4 regions of the Pseudomonas fortuita genome follow, and region 2 is predicted to be linked to each of the others. Evidence: riboswitches for the same ligand, from Rfam matches in the RefSeq annotation. Region 2 holds a riboswitch; each other region holds the start of a gene.
What was found. Region 2 has a riboswitch for cobalamin ahead of OZ911_RS13655 (CbtB domain-containing protein). Riboswitches for the same ligand answer to the same signal wherever they lie in the genome.
Positions count from the first base shown of each region.

Region 1: linked by a shared signal. The riboswitch ahead of OZ911_RS10260 (ABC transporter substrate-binding protein) and the one ahead of OZ911_RS13655 (CbtB domain-containing protein) in region 2 are both predicted to bind cobalamin.
Region 3: linked by a shared signal. The riboswitch ahead of cobO (cob(I)yrinic acid a,c-diamide adenosyltransferase) and the one ahead of OZ911_RS13655 (CbtB domain-containing protein) in region 2 are both predicted to bind cobalamin.
Region 4: linked by a shared signal. The riboswitch ahead of cobW (cobalamin biosynthesis protein CobW) and the one ahead of OZ911_RS13655 (CbtB domain-containing protein) in region 2 are both predicted to bind cobalamin.

Region 1 covers NZ_CP114035.2:2,229,478-2,234,415, forward strand. The annotation lists gene OZ911_RS10250 (ABC transporter ATP-binding protein) at 1-507, opposite strand, end outside; gene OZ911_RS10255 (FecCD family ABC transporter permease) at 504-1,520, opposite strand; gene OZ911_RS10260 (ABC transporter substrate-binding protein) at 1,520-2,530, opposite strand; cobalamin riboswitch at 2,642-2,838, opposite strand; gene OZ911_RS10265 (acetyltransferase domain-containing protein) at 2,867-4,033, opposite strand; gene OZ911_RS10270 (TonB-dependent receptor) at 4,219-4,938, opposite strand, start outside.
Region 2 covers NZ_CP114035.2:2,968,351-2,973,288, forward strand. The annotation lists gene cobM (precorrin-4 C(11)-methyltransferase) at 1-461, opposite strand, end outside; gene OZ911_RS13645 (cobalamin biosynthesis protein) at 495-884, opposite strand; gene OZ911_RS13650 (CbtA family protein) at 884-1,570, opposite strand; gene OZ911_RS13655 (CbtB domain-containing protein) at 1,580-1,768, opposite strand; cobalamin riboswitch at 1,863-2,085, opposite strand; gene OZ911_RS13660 (TonB-dependent receptor plug domain-containing protein) at 2,280-4,754, opposite strand; gene OZ911_RS13665 (LLM class flavin-dependent oxidoreductase) at 4,899-4,938, opposite strand, start outside.
Region 3 covers NZ_CP114035.2:1,306,394-1,311,331, forward strand. The annotation lists gene OZ911_RS05960 (PQQ-dependent sugar dehydrogenase) at 1-783, opposite strand, end outside; gene OZ911_RS05965 (hypothetical protein) at 1,494-1,658, shown strand; cobalamin riboswitch at 1,681-1,901, shown strand; gene cobO (cob(I)yrinic acid a,c-diamide adenosyltransferase) at 2,021-2,632, shown strand; gene OZ911_RS05975 (cobyrinic acid a,c-diamide synthase CobB) at 2,629-3,924, shown strand; gene bluB (5,6-dimethylbenzimidazole synthase) at 3,921-4,571, shown strand; gene cbiB (adenosylcobinamide-phosphate synthase CbiB) at 4,568-4,938, shown strand, end outside.
Region 4 covers NZ_CP114035.2:3,426,859-3,431,796, reverse strand. The annotation lists gene OZ911_RS15735 (ATP-binding cassette domain-containing protein) at 1-1,160, opposite strand, end outside; gene OZ911_RS15730 (hypothetical protein) at 1,387-1,746, opposite strand; gene OZ911_RS15725 (glyoxalase superfamily protein) at 1,743-2,120, opposite strand; cobalamin riboswitch at 2,222-2,438, shown strand; gene cobW (cobalamin biosynthesis protein CobW) at 2,539-3,606, shown strand; gene cobN (cobaltochelatase subunit CobN) at 3,610-4,938, shown strand, end outside.

The sequences.
Region 1 (4,938 bases), 740 kb from region 2:
CAGTACCTGTGGCCGTTGTGCCAGGGCGCGGGCGATGTGCACGCGCTGGCGCTCGCCACCCGACAGCGACCCCCACAGGCGTGCGCGCAGGTGCAGGGCGTCGAGGTCAGCCAGGGCCTGTTCGACGATGGCACGGTCCTCTCGAGAGAAGGGTGCCAATGCCGACAGCCAAGGTGTGCGGCCCAAGGCAACGGCGTCGAACACACGGATTGCGTCGAGGGTGTCAGCTTGTTGCTCGACCAGTGCCACGGCCTGCGCAACCCGGCGGCGGGGCAGTTGTGCCAGCGGTTCGCCCAGCAGTTGCACGTTGCCACTGGCCGGCTTGCGCAGCCCGGCCAGCAACTTGAGCAGTGAGGACTTGCCGGAGCCGTTGGGGCCTACGATGCCCAGGGTTTCACCTGCTACAACGCTCAGCTCGATATCGCGCAGCACGGCAGTGCCGGCCAGTTGCAGCCCTAGGCCCTGGCAACTCAGCGGCGCAAGCTGTACAGCTGTCATGACCGTCATGAGTGCCCTCGGCGGCTGACCAGAATAAGCGCGAAGACGGGCGCCCCGATCAGTGCGGTGACCACGCCCACGGGAATCACCTGGCCCGTGATCAAGGTGCGTGAGAGGACGTCGGCGGCAATCAGGAACAGTGCACCGCCCAGTGCGCTGGCGGGCAACAGGCGGCTGTGGCCTGGGCCGAGCAGCAGGCGCAGGGCATGCGGAATCACCAGCCCGACAAAACCGATGGCGCCGACGATGGACACCATCACGGCCGTCACCAGCGCTGTGCAACTGATCAGCAGTAGCTGGGTGCGCCGCACCGGGATGCCCAGCGATGCAGCCGAATCGGCGCCGAAGGTGAAGGCATCCAGTGCGCGGCGGTGCCACAGGCACACTACCAGGCCAAACAGCGCCACCGGTACGGCCAGCCACACCGATGGCCAGCGCACGCCGCTGAGATTGCCCAACAGCCAGAACAGGATGCCGCGTGCCTGTTCGGCGGTGGCCGACTTGGTGATGAGAAAGGCGGTGAGAGCGGTGAACAGTTGCGAGCCGGCGATACCGGCGAGGATCACCTGCGCGTTGTTGCTGCCAGGGCCGGCCGCGCGGGCCAGTACCAGCACCAGGGCGAACGCAGCCAGCGCCCCCATGAAGGCGCCCCCGGACATGCTCAGCGTCAGGCTACCCAGGCCCAGCAGGCCGACCAGCACTGCACCGGTCGAGGCGCCGGCCGACAACCCCAGCAGGTACGGCTCGGCCAGCGGGTTGCGCAACAGCGCCTGCAGAACCACACCGCAGGTGGCCAGGCCGGCACCGCAGGCTGCCGCGACCAGGGTGCGGGTCAGGCGGTAGTTCCAGACGATGCCGGCGTCGATCGGGTCAACCGGGTAGCCGGCCTGCCACAGCTGGTTGGCCAGCACCTGGCCGACCACGCTGGGCGACAGGTTGGTCTCACCAATGGCGGTGCCGGCCAGCAAGGCAGTCAGCAGTGCCGCCAGGGCAACGGCGATACAAGGTAGCAGGCGGCTCATCACTGGGGTGCTTTACCGCTGGCAAAGGCGGCGGACAGCGTCTGCAGGCCACGGAACAGGCGGATGCCGGCCTGCATGGCGTCGGCGTCGAGGACGATGATGCGATCGTGTTTCACCGCGTCCATGTTGCGGGTTACCGGGTCGTTGCGCAGAAACTCCAGCTTCTTCTGGTAGTCGTCGGCGGGGAAGCGGCGGCGGTCCATGCGGGCGATGATCAGCCAGGTGGGGTTGGCCTTGGCCAGGGTTTCCCAGCCTACGGTCGGCCACTCCTCGGTGGATTCGACCACGTTGCGAACGCCCAACGTGCGTAGCATGAAGTCCGCGACCCCTTGACGGCCCGCCACGTAAGGGTCGATGTCGAGGTCGGCGCTGGAGAACCAGAACAGTGCCGAGGTGGCAGACAGGTCCTTGCCGGCCAGTTGTGCCTTGGCGCTGTCCAGGCGGCCTTTCAGCTCGGCGTTCAACGCAGTGCCGCGGTCCTGCACATCAAAGATCTCGGCCAGCTGGCTGACGCTCTTGTAGATGCTGTTTACCTGAAACGCCTGCAGGCGGGTGCCGTCGGCGCCGACCAGGTTGTCTTTGCCTTCGCAGTCCGACGGCAGCAGGTAGGTGGGGATCTTCAGCTCATCGAACTGCTCGCGGGTGCCGACCACACCCTGGGCGCCGACCATCCATTCGAACTGCACGGTCACCAGCTGCGGGCGCTTGCCGACCACGGCCTCGAAGCTGGGGTCATTGTCGGCCAGGCGCGGCACCTTGTCGTTCTGCGCCTGGTACTCGGGCAGCACGTTGTTGAACCACAGCGAAGTGCCCGCCAGTTTGTCGCCAAGCCCGAGTGCGTAGAGTATCTCGGTGCCGGCCTGGCCGATGGTGACGGCGCGCTGCGGGGCCTGGGCGAAGGTCTGCGGTTTGCCGCAGTTCTCGACCGTGAGCGGGTAGTGGGTGGCGGCGGCCTGGGCCAGGCCAGTGAGGCCGAGGCCGGCGAGCAGGGTGGCGAAACGGGGCAGCATGCTGGGCGATCTCCTATCGGACAGTTCGGGTGAGGAACGCACGGACAGGCATCGCCGAGCCCCCGCCGAGGGCAGGGGCAACACTGATGGCCAATCCCGGACACCCCGCCGGTTGGTAAATGTAGGCCGGCAGGTCTCCTGACTGGTGCGTCATGGCCCGGCTCCGGCCTTCCCGGGTTGTGGCCCAGTGGCATCAATGGAGCAGGCTCGGCACCTACAGTTGCGGGGGCAGTTCCGTTTGGCCCGTATTGGCGGGCCTGGGATTCCCTATTAATTCCGTGGTGGAAACCGGCGGCCCGCATGGTAGACCATCGTGCCGCCGGGTGAAAACGCTTTTCAGAAGTACTTCAGCCAGGTGATGTCGCGGCGGCGCGCTTTCAGGCGAGCGAACCCGCGCACCGGCAGGTACAGCGAAACCGCCAGCACCACTGCACCCAGCCACACCGCCGCGATGCCGTCGAAGCCGAAATAGTCGCCATGGTTGAGGCCGAACAGCGCCACGCAGGCCAGGTACAACAGCTTCAGCACGTACAGGTGCAACAGGTAGAAAAACATCGGTGCTGCGCCAAACACTGCCAGCGCGCTGACCCAGCGGGCCTGGCCGGCGCGCTCGAAGGCGCGCAGCAACAGCAGGCCGCAGCCCAGGGTCAAGGCCAGGAACAGCAGTGAAGGCGGGTACTTGGTGATGTTGAAGAAGCTCATCACGGTTTGTGTGAAGGTGGGGTAACCGCTCCACGGCGCCTCGCCGTAGCCGTTGAACATGCGCAACGCGACAAAGCCCAGCAACGCGATCAAACCCGCCAGCAGCAGGCGCTGCTGGCGTTGGCCAGCCGCACTGCCCCGGGCAAACCAGGGGCCCAGGCCATAACCCAGCGCGATGACGCCGATCCATGGCAGCACCGGGTAAGACGTGCGCAGGCGCAGGTTTTCGGAAAACTCAAGCCAGCCCCGGTCGTGCAGGATTGCCCATGGCACGTGCAGGGCTGACTCCACGCCAAAGTGCAGGCCGTCGAGAAGGTTGTGGCCGGCAACGATGGCTGCGCCCAGGGCGAGCAGGGCAGCACGTGGCAGCCATACCAGCAGCGACAGGGCGATCATGCTGACACCGATGGCCCAGATGACTTGCAGGTAGATGACGCTGGGGGGCAACTGAAATGTCCAGGCGAAGTTGACCAGGGTGAATTCCAGCACCACCAGGAACAACCCGCGCTTGAACAGAAACGCCGAGACATCGCCGCGGCCTTGGTGCTTTTCGCCGTACAGCCAGGCCGACAGCCCGGTTAGCAGGACAAACACTGGCGCGCACAGGTGGGCCAGGGTCCGGCTGAAGAACAGCGACGGCTCTGTAGCGTCGATGGTCATCGGGTCGCTGACCTGTCGGTGCAGGAAGAACGTTTCGCGGACGTGGTCCAGAAGCATGAACAGGATCACCAGGCCGCGCAGGGCATCGATGCTTTGCAGGCGCTGGGTGATCAAGGAGGGCGTGGCGCTGGCGCTTGTCATGGAGGGTCGCTGATAGGAATTAATGTCATGTGAAACGTTATCTTATAACTAATCGATGAGAGGTTGGTAGAGGTTTTTGTGTTGCGTGTGCCGGTCTCTTCGCTGCGCAAGGCTGCTCCTACCGGTCGGTGGTGACTGGTAGGAGCAGCCTGGTGCTGCGAAGAGACCGTTACAGGCAACTCAGGTCAGAAGGTGTAATCAACCGTCGCAAAGTACGATCGTGGCATCCCCATCAACCACTGCTGCCCACTGAACGCCGACTGCACATATTCACGATCAGACAGGTTGTTCAACTGCAACCCCAACTTCACATCCGGCAGCACCTGCCAGGCGATGTTGGCATCGACCACGGCGTAGCTGGGGGCACGTTGGGAATTGGCAGTATCGGCATAACGCTCATCCACGTAGCGCACACCCATGCCGGCCTCTACCTGTTGGCCGAAGCCTTTGCTCAGCCACAGGTTGGCGGTACGCCGTGGCACGTTGGCCGGCCGGTTGCCGGCACGGTCCTGCGCTACACCGCCGACCATCTCGTCGAAATCGTCATACCTGGCGCGTACCAGCGACGCATTGGCCGACACCTGCCACTGATGCGCCAGTGCCAGTTCCAGGGTTGCCTCAAGGCCATCTGACGTCTGCTGCCCAGCCTGTTGTTTCTCGTGGGTGATCGGGTCGTCCACCAGCAGCTTCTTTTTGACGATGTGGTAGGCGGCCAGCGTCCATTCGCCACGGCCGTCCCAGAAGCGCTGCTTGAGGCCAACCTCGGTCTGTTTCGCCTCGGTCAGGTCATAGTGCATCTGGGTGGGGCTGAGGCTGATGAGGTTGTTGACCCCCTCCTGGCTGGTGGAGTACTGCCCGAACAGCGCCAAGTCATCGGTGACTGCGAACACCAGCCCGGCGCGCCA
Region 2 (4,938 bases):
CGCGCCAGGTCGCCCAGTTGCTCCCCAGGTGGCATGGGTGAACTGTCGCCATAGCGAGTGAGTATCACCGTCTGCGCCACCTGTGGCAGGGTCAGTTCGCAGCCAAGTAGCGCCGCGCTGGCCGCCGTGGCGGTGACCCCGGGGATGATCTGGTAATCGATGCCCAGCGCCTGCAGGTGGCGGATCTGTTCACCGATGGCGCCGTACAGGCTGGGGTCGCCGCTGTGTACACGGGCCACGTCCTGGCCTTGTTCGTGCGCGCTGCGCATGGCGGCGATGATCTGTTCCAGGTGCAGCTCGGCACTGTTGATCACGATCTGGGCCTTGTGGCCTTCGAGCACGGCAGCAGGTACCAGTGAGCCGGCATAGATGATCACTGGGCACTGGCGAATCAGCCGTTGGCCTTTGACCGTGATCAGTTCAGGGTCGCCGGGGCCGGCACCGATGAAGTACACCGTCATGGAAAGTCCTTGCAGGAAAGAGGAGCGAAATGTTCAGCAGGCCAGGGCCAGGGTCGCCGGGCCCAGTACCTGGCGGGTCAGCAGTAACCCGGCGGTGCAGCCGGGCCGCTGGCTGGCCAACGCCAGTGCCGCGCTCTCGGCCACGCCCCAGCAGCCGCTGTGGGCATGGGCTGTGGCAGAGCGGTGGCTGAGCAGCGGCTCAAAGGCTTGCAGTTGTGCGCTATGGTACAGCACCAAGGGCAAGCCAAGGCGTTCGGCCAGTTGCTGCAAGCCGGGTTCGTCGGCCTTGAGGCTGATGCTGGCAATGCCGCGCAGGTCGGCAAGCACCAGGCCCTGGCTAGCCAAGGCTTGGTGCAGCAGGGTTTGCAATGTATCCACCGGGCAACCTCGGCGGCAGCCGAAGCCGGCGTAGAAGGCCGGCATCAGGCCTGGCTGGAACGGCGGAACAGCCATGCACTGAGCAGGCCCAAGGCCACCCAGAATGCAGCGTTGGTCAGCCAGGAGGCCATCTTGAACTGAGTCTCCAGTGCTGCGGGGGCCAGGCTTTCATGCACGTCGGGCTGTGGCGCGCCGATCACATGGGGGATTATCAACAACACGGCGCCCAGCGCCTTCAACAGCCAGTGCCGGGCGAACACCAGCAAGGCCAGGCCAAGGGCGGTGGCGCTGGCCGTGCCAATCCACCAGGCCTGGCGTTGCCCCAGGTCGGCGGCAGCGGTGCCGGGCAGTTCCGGTGGCAGCCCCAACGTTGGCGCCAGACAGAACACGGCGAAACCGGCCAGGCCCCACAGCACACCGGTGCCGGCACGCTGCGGTTCGCGCAGGCTGTAGAGGGCGGCGAGGATCAGGGCGAAGCCGACCGCAACCACCAGGTTGCCACCGGTGGTGGACAGCACCCGCTGCCAGCCGTCTTCCGGCGACCAGGCGTCGGCGCTGTGCTCATGGGCGGCCACTTCGCCGCCATGTTCGTGGTGTGCGGCCGGGGCCGAGGATTCGTAGGTTTCCGCCTCAAGAATCAGCGGGGCGACCCAGAAGCTTTGCAGCAGGGTCAGCAGCAGGGCCGCAAGCAGCCCACTGAAGCCCGCGGTACGGGCAATGCGCGTGATCATCAGGCGTACTCAGTGGCAGGGGAAGGCGGCGCTGTGGCGGGTGTCGTGAGCGGCGTTGTGCACGGCCTCGATGTGCGAAAAACCGGCGAAGTACACCAGGCACAGGCCCAGCAGGCTTGCGCCAACGGCAATGACGATGCGCTGGCTGAGGGTGACGGGGGTGGCAAGGCTGTGTGGCTTGGCGCTGGTGACGGGCATGACGCGTTCCTCTGCTTTTTGTGGGCAACGGGCAAGCGCGGCATCCCTGATGCGTGGCCGCCCAGGGGAATGCAACAGCGCCCGCCCACCGCGGGGTGTTCATGAACGCCAGGCCGGTCTCCGGGCTTGCGAGGAGGAGCAGGGCTCCTGAAAAGCGTCACCTTCCCATGCCGGACTATAAGGCACAGTGGCACAGACGCTTCACTCGCTTACCGTTGCGGGGGCAGCACCGGGCTTGTCCGGCCCTGATGGAGGGCCTGCGACGCACCGGTTTCCCGTTTCACCCCCTGGGGGGCACCTGAACGTGAGGCATAAGGAGAGCATGGGGCGGGGTTTGCGTCAATTGCCATGTGTGCGAGTGACTGCCGTGCTCAGGGTGAAAGTTTGCCCAATCATTGTGGGCGCGGGCTCGCCCGCGAACACCGGCAAAGCCGGTGCCATCCACCGCATCTGCCTGATTCGCGGGCTTGCCCGCTCCCACTGAGGTCCGCGCTAAACCCAAAGGATGTTTTCAGAAGTCATACGCCAGCTTGGTGTACCAGTACCCGCCACCTGGATGAAACGGCGGGTTGCCGTAGGCCGCCTGGTTGCCGTTGGCGTTGTACACGCCGTTCTTGTCGGGCCGTACATTGAAGATGTTGGTGCCGCCCAGGCTGACGGTCAAGCTGTCGAACAGCAGGTACGACAGGTCCAGGTCGGTAATCCACTTGGCGCCGAAGGTGCGGTCCTGGGCCTGATTCTGCTGCCAGGTCTCGACCTTGCCGTAGCGGGTGGTCTGCAAGGTGCCGGTGAAGCTACCCAGCAACCACTGACTGCCCAGTACCCATTTGGTTTTCGGCGAGGCCGCCACCAGGTCACCTTCGCGGCCATGGCCGACCACCTCGATACCGGCTGCCGCCAGCGCTGCGGGCGTGCCCCGGCTGCCGCGCACAGTGGTCTTGTTCCAGTTGAAGCCCAAGGTCCAGCGCACATCGCCCCAGGCACCGAATTCGCTGGTGTGGTCACCTACCAGGTCGAGGCCGCGGGTACGGGTGTCGAAGGCATTGGTGTAGTAGTTGATCCAGGTGGTGCGTGCCAGGCCCAGTGCTTGGAGCATATCGCCAATGGCACCGGCACCGTTCTGCCGGTCGTAGAGGTTTTCGGTCAACAGGATGCGGTCGTCGATGTCGATCAGGTAGGTGTCCAGGGTGACACTGGTACGGCGCGCCGGTTGCCAGGTCAGGCCCAGGCCGGCGTTGCGCGATTTCTCCGGGTCGAGCTTGTCGCCGCCGAATGCCAGCGCCGCGGCACTGCCAGGCGCCACGGTGCGGCGCAAGGCCGGCACCACATTGCCGTCAGCGTCCAGCGCGGTGCGGTTGTCGCTGACCGTATAGCCGCTCTGGGTCAGCGACGGGGCACGGAAACCGCTGCCCAAAGTGCCGCGGATTGCCACGGTTTCGCTCAGTTCATAGCGTGAATTGAGCTTGAAGCTGGCGGTGTTGCCCGAGTTGTCGTCGTAGTGCTCGACGCGCGCGGCGGTGCCCAGGTACCAGCGCGGGGTCAGGTCCAGGCCGAGGTCGATGTAGGCGGCATAGTTGTTGCGCTTCACATCGGCCTCGTCTTCCGGGCGGATGGTCAGCGCAGCCTGGGCGCCCACGGCGGTCTGGCCGTTGGCCAGCGCGTAGAGCGGGTTGGGGCGCCCGTCGGCCAGGGTGGCCGGGTAAGTGTAGGGCCCGACGCCGTAGGCGACGGGGTCGCCGGCGAAGGTCTGGAAGCGCTCCCAACGGTGTTCCAGGCCCGCCGAGACGCGGGTTGGTACGGCCAGGCCAAACACGCGATCAAAAGCGCGGGTGATGTCCAGGTTGTTTACCCACTGGTCGAACTGCAAAGTCGCCAGGTCATCGAACGAGGTTGGCGAGGCCGGGCCGTAGGTAGGGTTGATGGTGAGGTCGCTGGACTGCTGGTTCTTGTTGCGCCCGTACGTGGTGGACAGGTCCCAGTCCCAGGCACCGGCGGCACCCCGGGTGCCGAGCAGCCACTGGTAGTCGGTGTCTTTGATGTTGTTGAGCGGGAAGTACCCGTCGGGGAACAACTCGGGGATCGAGGCGTTGCTGTTGGGCAGTCGATAGTTGTTGAAGGCTTCGAGCTTGCGCTCGGCATAGGTGGCGAACGAATACAGTTTCAGGTCGTCGCTGATGGGCAGTTCGGCGTTGTAACCGAGGTTGAAGGCGCGCAGGTCGGGGTCGCCGTTCTTCACAGCGCGGTGGTCCCAGGCGGCCTGGCGGTCGTCCTCGAAGTAGGCCCGGTAACCAGGGTCGGCTTTGTCGATCCAGTTGGCGGTGCCGCGCTTGCGTGCCTCCCCCGACAGGTGCAGGAAACCGCCGTCACCCAGGCCGAAACCCTGGTCGCCAGCCAGCTTGATGGTTTCGCCCTGGCCGCTGTACAGCTGGCCATAGCTGCTTTCGTAATGGCCGCCACTGCTGGCGCTTTTGAGGATGATGTTGATCACCCCGGCTACCGCATCCGAGCCGTACTGAGCCGCCGCGCTGTCTTTGAGGACTTCGATGTGCGACACCGCGCTGACCGGGATCATGTCGATATCCACGGCGTTGGCACCGCTGTTGTCCGTCGAGCCGCTGGCCGGCACGGCGCTGTTGTGGCGGCGTTTGCCATTGACCAGTACCAAGGTGTAGGCCGGGCCCAGGCCGCGGTTGCTCAGCGGCCGCACGCCAGACTGGAAACCGGCGATGTTGGTGCCGAAGTTGAACGAGGGCAGCAGTTTGGAAATGGCCTCGGACAGCTCGGCGCGGCCGGTGCGCAGCAACTGTTCGTTGCTGATCACGTCGATGGGGGCCGGGCTGTCGGCGACGGTGCGCTGGTTGCCACGCATGCCAGTGGAGATCACCGTGACAGTGTCCAGGCGTTGGTCTTCGGTGGTTGCAGCAGCGTCGGCGAACGGGGTGAGCAGGCAGGCCAGGGGCAGGGCGAAAAGCGGTGTTCTAGACATCATGTCCTCGGAATACGGTGGAGCACGCAGGCGAATAGGCGCCAGGCCCTGACAGGGCTGGCGTAAGGTGTTTGGGAAGTGTTTTCCTGCACCGGCCTCTTCGCGTCGAACCGCCGCGAAGAGGCCGGTGCTGCGAGTCGAGATCTAGGCTGTGCGCGCGGTGCGCCCAGCCTCACGTTGTTCA
Region 3 (4,938 bases), 1.7 Mb from region 2:
CAGGCCGTTGGGGTTGCGCAGGCCGGTGGCGAACAGCCGGTGCTTGCCGCTTGCGGGGTCCACTTCCCAGATAGCGGCGCGGCCTTGCTCCTTCTGCATACCGTTTTCCCCGATGTTGCTGTTCGAGCCAACCGTCACATAAAGCTTCTTGCCATCGGGGCTTGCGATCACATTCTTGGTCCAGTGATGGTTCAGCGGCCCGCCGGGCAGCGCGGTCACCGGGTGGCCTTTATCGGTTATCTGCATGGCGCCCGGTTCATAGTGAAAGCGCAGCAGCCTGTCGGTGTCGGCCACGTACAAGTCCTTGCCCACCAGGGTCATGCCGAAGGGTGAGTTGAGCCCTTCGATGAAAGGGGTGCGAGTTTCTGCCACCCCGTCATGGTCGGCATCGCGCAGCAGGGTTATACGGTTGGCGCTGGGTACGGTCGCGCCGGCGCGTTTCATCGCCTTGTCCATGGCCCAGCCGCGAATGCCCTTGCCATCTTCGGGCTTGGGTGGCGCGTTGGTCTCTGCCACCAGTACATCGCCGTTGGGCAGCAAGTAGAGCCAGCGCGGGTGGTCGAGGCCGCTGGCGAAGGCTTTGACCTGGGTGCCTGGTGCCGGGGTCGGCTTGCTGCCCTTTGGCCAGCCCACTGCAGGGGCGATATTTACGGTGGGGATCAGTGTTGTGACGGGGGTGGGGAGGCGGGGGTTTGGCCCGCTGCCGTCGTTTACGCTCAACAGGGCTGTTTCGCCGCAGCCTGCCAGGCTGGCTGCGATTAACCAAGGCATCAGGCATTTCATGTGCGGCGTCCTCTAAAGAAGCCTGTTGAATTGAGAGGCCGGCTGGGTTCGGCAGGTTCCCCTTGGTTTGCTTGCTCTTGCTCTTGCTCTTGCTCTTGCTTTTGCTTTGGCTTCTAAGCGCGCGGTAGCTCAGGCAACGCAGATTGCGACTTCAGGAGGCCGAGCGCAGGGCTTGCGGAGGGAGGTGACGGGCATGGATGCCCGTCAAGCGCTGGGCCCCAGGATGGGGCCTGCAGCGCGGTCCTCCCGGGAGCAAGCCCGGAGCGAGGGGACCCCGGAGCGCAGCGTAGGGGCCGGATGATGGGAGCCAGCGTTTTTTGGTTACTTTTTGTCGCGTTTGACAAAAAGTGACCCGCCGTAAGGGCGGAAAGGTGATTTGGCGCCACCTTTGAAAATGAATGTTGACTCATTGTTGATGCTCACACCTGAACGCGAACAGCGAACAGCGAACAGCGAACAGCAAGACCGAACAGCGAAACAGTGCTGGTTTTTAGCTCGCGCATAGGCCATTTGCGATAGCGACACTAACTCACCTTTTCGCCCTTACGGCGAGTCACTTTTTGTCAGACGCGACAAAAAGTAACCAAAAAACGCTGCGCTCCCATCATCCGGCCCCTACGCTGCGCTCCGGGGTTCCCTCACTCCGGCCTCGCTCCCGGGAGGACCGCGCTGCAGGCCCCATCCTGGGGCCCAGCGCTTGACGGGCATCCATGCCCGTCACCTCCCTCCGCAAGGCCTGCGTTCGGCCTCCTGAAGTCGCGAAGATCAAGATCAAGATCAAGATCAAGAGCAAGAGCAAGAGCAAGAGCAAGAGCAAGAGCAAGATCAAGATCAAGATCAAAAGCTTACGTTGCTGCAGCAACCACTTCGATTGACGCTCCCGGTGCAACCCTCTAACCTTCGCGGCGTGTTTCAGGTGCCCTGCCAGCCCCGACTGGGCAGGGTGAAACTGGGAAGCCGGTGGGCGCCAGCATGGCGCGATTCCGGCGCTGCCCCCGCAACGGTAGGTGAGTAGAAGGCCGCGCAGGGCCACTGGATGCCAGCATCCGGGAAGGCGCGCAGGTTTGGGCCAAGGCCCGCTCACAAGCCCGGAGACCGGCCTGAAACTGTCAACGGCATCACGGAGGGTGATGCGCGGTGCACCGTGGCGCCCTGCCATGGCCCCTGCGCGCTCTCCGTCTGCCTGCCTATTCCCTGTCGCCACGCGTGCCGTGGTGCCAGCCTGCGGAGAACCCTGATGAGCGAAGCCACCGAACGCGACGAACGTCACCTGGCGCGCATGCAGCGCAAGAAGGCGGTCATCGACGAACGCATCGCCAATTCCCCCAACGAATGCGGCTTGCTGCTGGTGCTGACCGGCAATGGCAAAGGCAAGAGCAGCTCTGCCTTCGGCATGCTCGCCCGCGCCCTGGGCCATGGCATGCAGTGTGGAGTGGTGCAGTTCATCAAAGGCCGTAATAGCACCGGCGAAGAGCTGTTTTTCCGCCGCTTCCCCGAGCAGGTTCGCTATCACGTGATGGGTGAGGGCTTTACCTGGGAAACCCAGGACCGCCAGCGTGACATCGCTGCCGCCGAAGCCGCCTGGGCGGTGTCGCGGCAGTTGCTGCAGGATCCAAGTGTGCAGTTCGTAGTGCTGGATGAGCTGAATATCGCCCTCAAGCATGGCTACCTCGACCTGGACCAGGTCCTGTCCGACATCCAGGGCCGTCCGCCCATGCAGCACGTGATCGTGACTGGCCGCGCTGCAAAGCCCGAGATGATCGAATTGGCCGATACCGTGACCGAGATGGGCATGCTCAAGCACGCCTTCCAGGCCGGTATCCGTGCACAGAAGGGCGTCGAGCTGTGAGTCAATCGCGCCACTGCCCCGCGGTGTTGATCGCGGCACCGGCCTCTGGCCAGGGCAAGACCACCGTCACTGCTGCTTTGGCCCGCCTGCACCGCAACCTCGGGCGCAAGGTGAGGGTGTTCAAGTGTGGCCCCGACTTTCTGGACCCGATGATTCTCGAGCGGGCCAGTGGCGCGCCGGTGTACCAGCTGGATTTGTGGATGATCGGAGCCGAGGAAAGCCGCCGCCTGCTGTGGGAAGCTGCCGGCGAGGCCGACCTGATCCTGATCGAAGGGGTCATGGGATTGTTCGACGGCACCCCGTCCAGTGCCGACCTGGCGCGCCACTTCGGCGTGCCAGTGCTGGCTGTGATCGACGGTACGGCCATGGCCCAGACCTTCGGCGCCCTGGCCCTGGGCCTGGCGCGTTACCAGGCCGACCTGCCGTTCGCCGGCGTACTGGCCAACCGCGTGGGCAGCCTGCGCCACGCGCAGCTGCTCGAAGGTAGCCTGACCGAGGGCCTGCGCTGGTATGGCGGCTTGTCCCGTGAGCGCGGCATTGAATTGCCCAGCCGTCATCTTGGGCTGGTTCAGGCCAGCGAGCTGAACGACCTGGATACCCGCCTAGATGCCGCCGCCGAGGCGCTTGCCGCCAGCTGCGACGCCGCCATGCCTCCGCCGGTGACCTTTGTCGGCCCCGAGCCGCAGGTGCGTGCTGCCTCGCTGGACGGTGTGCGCATTGGTGTGGCGCGAGACGAAGCGTTCGCGTTCACCTATGGTGCCAACCTTGAGCTGCTGCGCAGCCTGGGCGCGCAGCTGGAATTCTTCTCGCCGCTGCACGACCGTGAACTGCCAGTGGTGGACAGCCTGTACCTCCCGGGTGGCTATCCCGAACTGCATCACCACGCCCTGGCTGCCAATGCGCCAATGAGCGAGGCAATCCGCGCCCATCATGCTCAGGGCAAGCCGTTGCTGGCTGAATGTGGCGGCATGCTGTACCTGCTGGATGCCCTGACTGACGTCGCCGGCGAGCGTGCCGAATTGCTCGGCCTGCTACCAGGCGAGGCGACCATGCAAAAGCGCCTGGCGGCCCTGGCCTTGCAGGCGGTGGAGCTGCCGGAAGGTACCCTGCGCGGCCATACCTATCACCACTCGCTAACCAGCACGCCGCTGGAGCCGATCGCCCGAGGCCTCAGCCCCAACGGCGGGCGGGGCAACGAAGCGGTGTATCGCCTGGGTCGGCTGACGGCCTCTTACGTGCACTTCTACTTCCCCTCCAACCCTGATGCGGCGGCGGCGCTGTTGCGACCATGAGCGAACACGCCTACAGCGCCGCCGAACGCGCTGCGATCTATCGGGCTATCGGTGAGCGTCGCGACATGCGCCATTTTGCCGGTGGCCAGGTTGCGCCAGCACTGCTGGGCCGCTTGCTGGCCGCCGCACACCAGGCGCCTAGCGTCGGTTTGATGCAGCCCTGGCGTTTCATTCGCATCACCCAGCGTGACCTGCGTACCCGCATCCAGGCCTTGGTGGAGGCGGAGCGTCTGCGCACTGCCGAGGCATTGGGCGAGCGGGCTGATGACTTCATGAAGCTGAAGGTAGAAGGCATCAATGACTGTGCCGAGCTGCTGGTAGCGGCCTTGATGGACAACCGCGAGCCGCACATCTTCGGCCGTCGCACCCTGCCGGAGATGGACCTGGCCTCGCTGGCCTGCGCCATTCAGAACCTGTGGCTGGCGGCCCGTGGCGAAGGGCTGGGCATGGGCTGGGTGTCGCTGTTCGACCCTCTGGCGCTGGCAGCACTGCTGGGTATGCCGGAAGGGGCCAAACCGGTGGCGGTGCTGTGCCTGGGACCCGTGACCGAATTTTACCCTGCACCCATGCTGGTGCTGGAAAACTGGGCCGAAGAACGGCCTTTGAGTGACATGTTGTACGAAAACCAATGGGGAGAGCGCCAATGAGCGTGGCCTTGCTGACCATGGCCGGGGTGGCCCTGGATGCCTTGCTGGGCGAACCGCAGCGGCGCCACCCTCTGGTGGCCTTCGGCAATATGGCCGGTAACCTGGAGCGCCGCCTGAATGCAGGTGGCCGCGGCTGGCGCAGCCACGGCGTGAGTGCGTGGTTTCTGGCGGTGGTGCCGCTGACCCTGGTGGCGCTGATCCTGTCCTGGCTGCCGTACATCGGCTGGCTGGTGGATGTGCTGGCGCTGTACTGCGCCCTGGGCCTGCGCAGTTTGGGCGAACATGTGCTGCCGGTGGCCAACGCCTTGCGCCAGGGCGACCTGGAGGAAGCCCGGCGCCGCGTCGGCTACCTGGTCAGCCGCGAAAC
Region 4 (4,938 bases), 460 kb from region 2:
AATTGCCCGTTCAGCAGCCTTAGCAGCGTGGACTTGCCACTGCCGTTGGCGCCGACCAGGCCCATCCGCTGGCCCAGGCACAAGCGCAGGTCAAGCGGTTTGCGGGTGCCATGGGGCAAGCGAAGTGCCTGCAACGCCAACACTTCGCGGCCCGCATGACGCTGGGGCGTGGGAGCATGCAAGGTAATCGCAGTGGCTTGCTCGACCTCGCGGGCGGCGTCATGCACTTTGCCCAGCAATGCTTGCCGCGCGTCGCTATGGTCGCGGTGCTGCTTGCCCGCCGTGGCCTGGCTGCGCTCCTGCTGGCGGTCGACCAGGATCTTGGCCTGGTTGGCATGCCTGGCTTGACGCCCGGCCCGGGCCTGATGGCGTTCCAGGTCTTCGCGCTGGCGCTGCAGTTCACGGGCTTGGCGTTGTTGCTGCTGCTTGAGCCGGGCAAGTTGCTGCTGGGCCTGCGCCACCTGGCTGGCTTTTTGTGCTGCATAGAAGCCGTAGTTGCCGCCATAGGCCTGTAACCCCAGGCTCGACAGTTCGACAATGCGCGCCATGTGCGCCAGCAGGCTGCGGTCGTGGCTGATCACCAGCAAACCTCGGTCCCAGGCCTCGATCATGCTCAGCAATTGGGCACGGGCGTCGCTGTCCAGGTGGTTGCTCGGTTCGTCGAGTATCAGGTAGTCGGCACCGCTGAGCCATGCGCCTGCCAGCGCCACGCGCATAGCCTGGCCGCCGCTCAGGCTGCGTGCGGGCTGGCGCCAGTCAAGGTGACTCAGGCCGTTGCGTTGCAGGTGCATCTGCAGTTGCTCGCGGATATCCCAGCGCTCGCCGACGGTGTCGAAATCCTGGGGGTTGATGCTGCCTTGCTCGATGCGCTCCAGCGCCGCAACCACCGACCCCACCTGGGCCAGGTCGGCAAGCGTGGCGCTGCGCTCGATTACCTGCTGATTCAGCAGATGGACAGGCCCAAGGCGCCGGCACTGGCCGCTGCTCGGTGCACGCTGGCCGGCCAGAACCTGCCCTAGCAGGCTCTTGCCCACGCCATTGCGCCCGACCAGGCCGGTACGCCGTTGGTCGAAGGTTTCGTTGAGGTCGGTAAACAGTAGCCGGCCATCAGGCAAGGCCAAAGAGACGCTGTCCAGCGTCAGGATCGACGTGTTCGTCATGCACAACTCCACAAATGCCGCGACATCTCCGGAGCAAACCGGAGGCTGAAGACTGGCCGTCGAATGGACGGCGGCATTAATGGCGCATTGGACGAATACCTCGTACTGGGGGAGTGCGTAGCCTAACGGCCCGTTGGGGGCGGGTAAAGTACCGCCCGCCGTGTATGGGTTTCCTGCACTGGCGATGCGCCGCGCGAGCGGCGCCCGATCTTGTCTGGCCCTGGGCTCAGCGCCCCGTCAAGCGCTTGGCCCAGTCGCCTCCGTGGCTCTGTTTGCAGGCCTCTTCGCTGTCAAACCGTACATGCCAGGCCGGGTGATCCAGTTGTATGCCGGCGTGGTCCAACGCCTGACGGGTCAGCGCCAGCATGCGTGCCTTTGCTTCACCCGCCACTGCAGCGACTTTCTCGGCCTCTTGTTCAAACACCCAAGTAATACGCAGGCTGGCCGGAAAGTTCTCAGGGTCCAGGCGATGGGTGAGCCAGGTGAACCCGACGATTTCTGCCTTGGCGGTTTCACAAGCGTCCGTCAGGCACGCTACCAGCTCCCGCTCCAGGCGGGCCATTTCGCGTTTGCCCAGCGCCTTCACAGGTTGGCCTCGTCATCGATCTGCTGGCAGAAGCGCAGGCGGTTGCCGAACGGGTCGCACACCTGCATCTGCAGGCCCCAGTCCAGGCGCTCGGCTTCGGGCCGGGCGTAACCGTACTGTTTGCCTTGCAGTTCATGCTCCAGCGCCCGCAGGTCGTCGAGGCGGGCAAACACTGTAGAGCCGGGGCAGGCATCGCCATGGTGCTCGGTAAGGTGCAGGATCAGGCCATCGCGGTGAATCTGCATGTACAACGGCAGGTTCGGGCTGAAGCGGTGCTCCCAGTCCAGGCTGAAACCGAGAAAATCCATGTAGAACTCCCTGGCCTTGTCGACCGAGAAGATGCGCAGTACCGGGATGGCGGGGGCGAGGAGCATGGGGCGTCCTTGACAGTGGGCAAAGTCGCCACTGTACCGCAGTGCCGCCAAGAGTTGTCGGCAAGCCCCGCAGCAATGGTTGACCACCCGCCAGCCACTGCGTAGCCTTGCCACTTCGAGGTTCTTCGGCCAGGCCGAAGCTAAGACGGGAACGCGGTACAAGCCGCGGCTGCCCCCGCAACTGTAAGCACTGACAACGGATCGACACAGCCACTGCGCCAATGCGCGGGAAGGCGTCATCCCGCCAGCCCGCCGTTCAACTGAACGGGGAGCTGGAACGGTGCAAGCCAGGAGACCTGCCTCGCAACGTTTTCGACTTTCAACCGGGCGGGGTGATCCGGTGGCGAACAAGCCCGGCCGGCCTGGTCCGCGGCTGTCGTCCTGCATGCCCGCGCCATTCTGCCAAGGGCAATGCGACATGAAAACACTGGCCAAGCTCCCCGTTACCATCGTCACCGGCTTCCTCGGCTCGGGCAAGACCACCTTGCTGCGCCACATGCTCGACAACGCCCAGGGCCGTCGCATTGCGGTCATCGTCAACGAATTCGGCGAACTGGGTATCGACGGCGAAATCCTCAAGCAGTGCAGCATCGGCTGCACCGAAGAAGAAGCCAGCGGCCGCGTCTATGAACTGGCCAACGGCTGCCTGTGCTGCACCGTACAGGAGGAGTTCTTCCCGGTCATGCGCGAGCTGGTGGCACGCCGTGGCGACCTGGACCACATCCTGATCGAAACCAGTGGCCTGGCCCTGCCCAAACCGCTGGTGCAAGCCTTCCAGTGGCCGGAAATCCGCAACGCCTGCACCGTCGACGCGGTCATCACCGTGGTCGATAGCCCGGCCGTGGCTGCCGGCACCTTCGCCGCCTACCCGGACCAGGTCGATGCCCAGCGCAAGCTCGACCCTAACCTGGACCACGAATCGCCGCTGCACGAACTGTTCGCCGATCAGCTGGCTAGCGCCGACCTGGTGGTATTGAACAAGGCCGACTTGATCGACGCCGAAGGCCTGGCCAAGGTGCGCGCCGAAGTGGCCGAAGAACTGCCGCCGGCAGTCAAGGTGGTAGAGGCCAGCAGTGGCAAGCTGCCGCTGGAGGTGCTGCTGGGTGTGGGCGCCGAGTCCGAGGCGCACATCGATGGCCGCCGTACCCACCACGATTCGCACCACGATGGCGACGATCATGACGACCACGACCACGACGCCTTCGACTCCATTTCCATCGACCTGCCGGAGGCTGACGAAAGCCTGTTGCTCGACGCCTTGACCCAGCTGGTGGTGGAGTTCGGCATCCTGCGCGCCAAAGGCTTCGCTGCCATCCCGGGCAAACCGATGCGCCTGCTGGTGCAAGGCGTGGGGACCCGTTTCGACAAACACTTCGACCGCGCCTGGCGTGCCGACGAGCCGCGCATCACCCGCCTGGTGTTGATCGGCCAGGAACTCGACGCTGCCCAGCTGGAAGCGCGCCTGCGCCAGGCCTTGGGCGCCTGACCCGTGCACCTGCTGCGGACCCAGCCCGGCGGCTTCGTGCCGGACGACAGTATTGCCGACCTTGGCCAGACACCCGCCGAACTGGTGATTCTCTGCAGCGGCGATTCGCACCTGGCGTTGCTCGCCGATACGGCCGAGCAACTGCCTGAGGATTTCCCCAGCCTGCGCCTGGCCAACCCGATGCAGGTGCAGAACCACGCTTCGGTCGACCTGTATGTCGACCAGGTGCTGCGCCACGCCAAGGTCATCCTGGTGTCGCTGCACGGCGGCGTCGGTTACTGGCGCTATGGCGTCGAGCAACTGGTCGAGCTGGCTGCCCGGGGCGTGCAACTGATTCTGGTACCAGGCGATGATCGCCCTGACCCGGAGCTGACCCGCTTGGGCACCGTCACGGGCGACCAGGCCGAGCGCCTCTGGCACTACTTGCGCCAGGGTGGCAAGGCCAATGCCATCAACCTTTACAACTGCCTGGCCAACCAGTGGCTGGGCCGCGATTATGCCTGGGACGAGCCGCAGCCCTTGCCGCGCACCGCTGTGTATCACCCGGCCAAGGGCAGTGTGGCACTGGAAGACTGGTACCCGCACTGGCACCCGGATTGCCCGGTGGCGCCGCTACTGTTCTACCGCTCCCACTTGCAGGCGGCCAACACCGCGTTCATCGACGTGTTCTGCCAGCGCCTGCAAGCTGCTGGCTTGAACCCGTTGCCGATTGCCGTGGCCAGCCTAAAGGAAAGCGCCTGCCTGGAGCAGGTCGAAGCCTGGCTGGACGAAGTCGGTGCCGAAGTGCTGGTCAATACCACCGGTTTTGCCCTGTCCAGCCCCGAACGGCCCAACCTGCGCCCGTTCCGCCGTGACATTCCGGTGCTGCAGGCCATCTGCGCGCAGGACAACCAGCCCGGCTGGGAAGCCAGCGAACAGGGGCTGGGTGCGCGCGACCTGGCCATGCACATCGCCTTGCCCGAACTGGACGGGCGCATCATCACCCGCCCGGTCAGTTTCAAGGACATGGCCTGGCGCAGCGAGCGCAGCCAGTCCGACGTGGTGTGCTACCGCGCCCACCCCGAGCGTATGGACTTTGTCGCCGAGCTGGCCCGGCGCTGGGTCGAGCTGGCGCGCCTGCCCAATGCCGGGAAGCGCGTGGCCCTGGTGATGGCCAACTACCCGACCCGGGATGGCCGCATCGGTAACGGCGTCGGCCTGGATACGCCCGCTGCTGCACTCAACATTCTCAAAGCGCTGCAGGCCGAAGGCTATCCGCTGGCCGATTTGCCGGGCAGCGGCACGCAACTGATCCACCAGCTGCTCGGCGGCGTGACCAACGACCTTGACCAC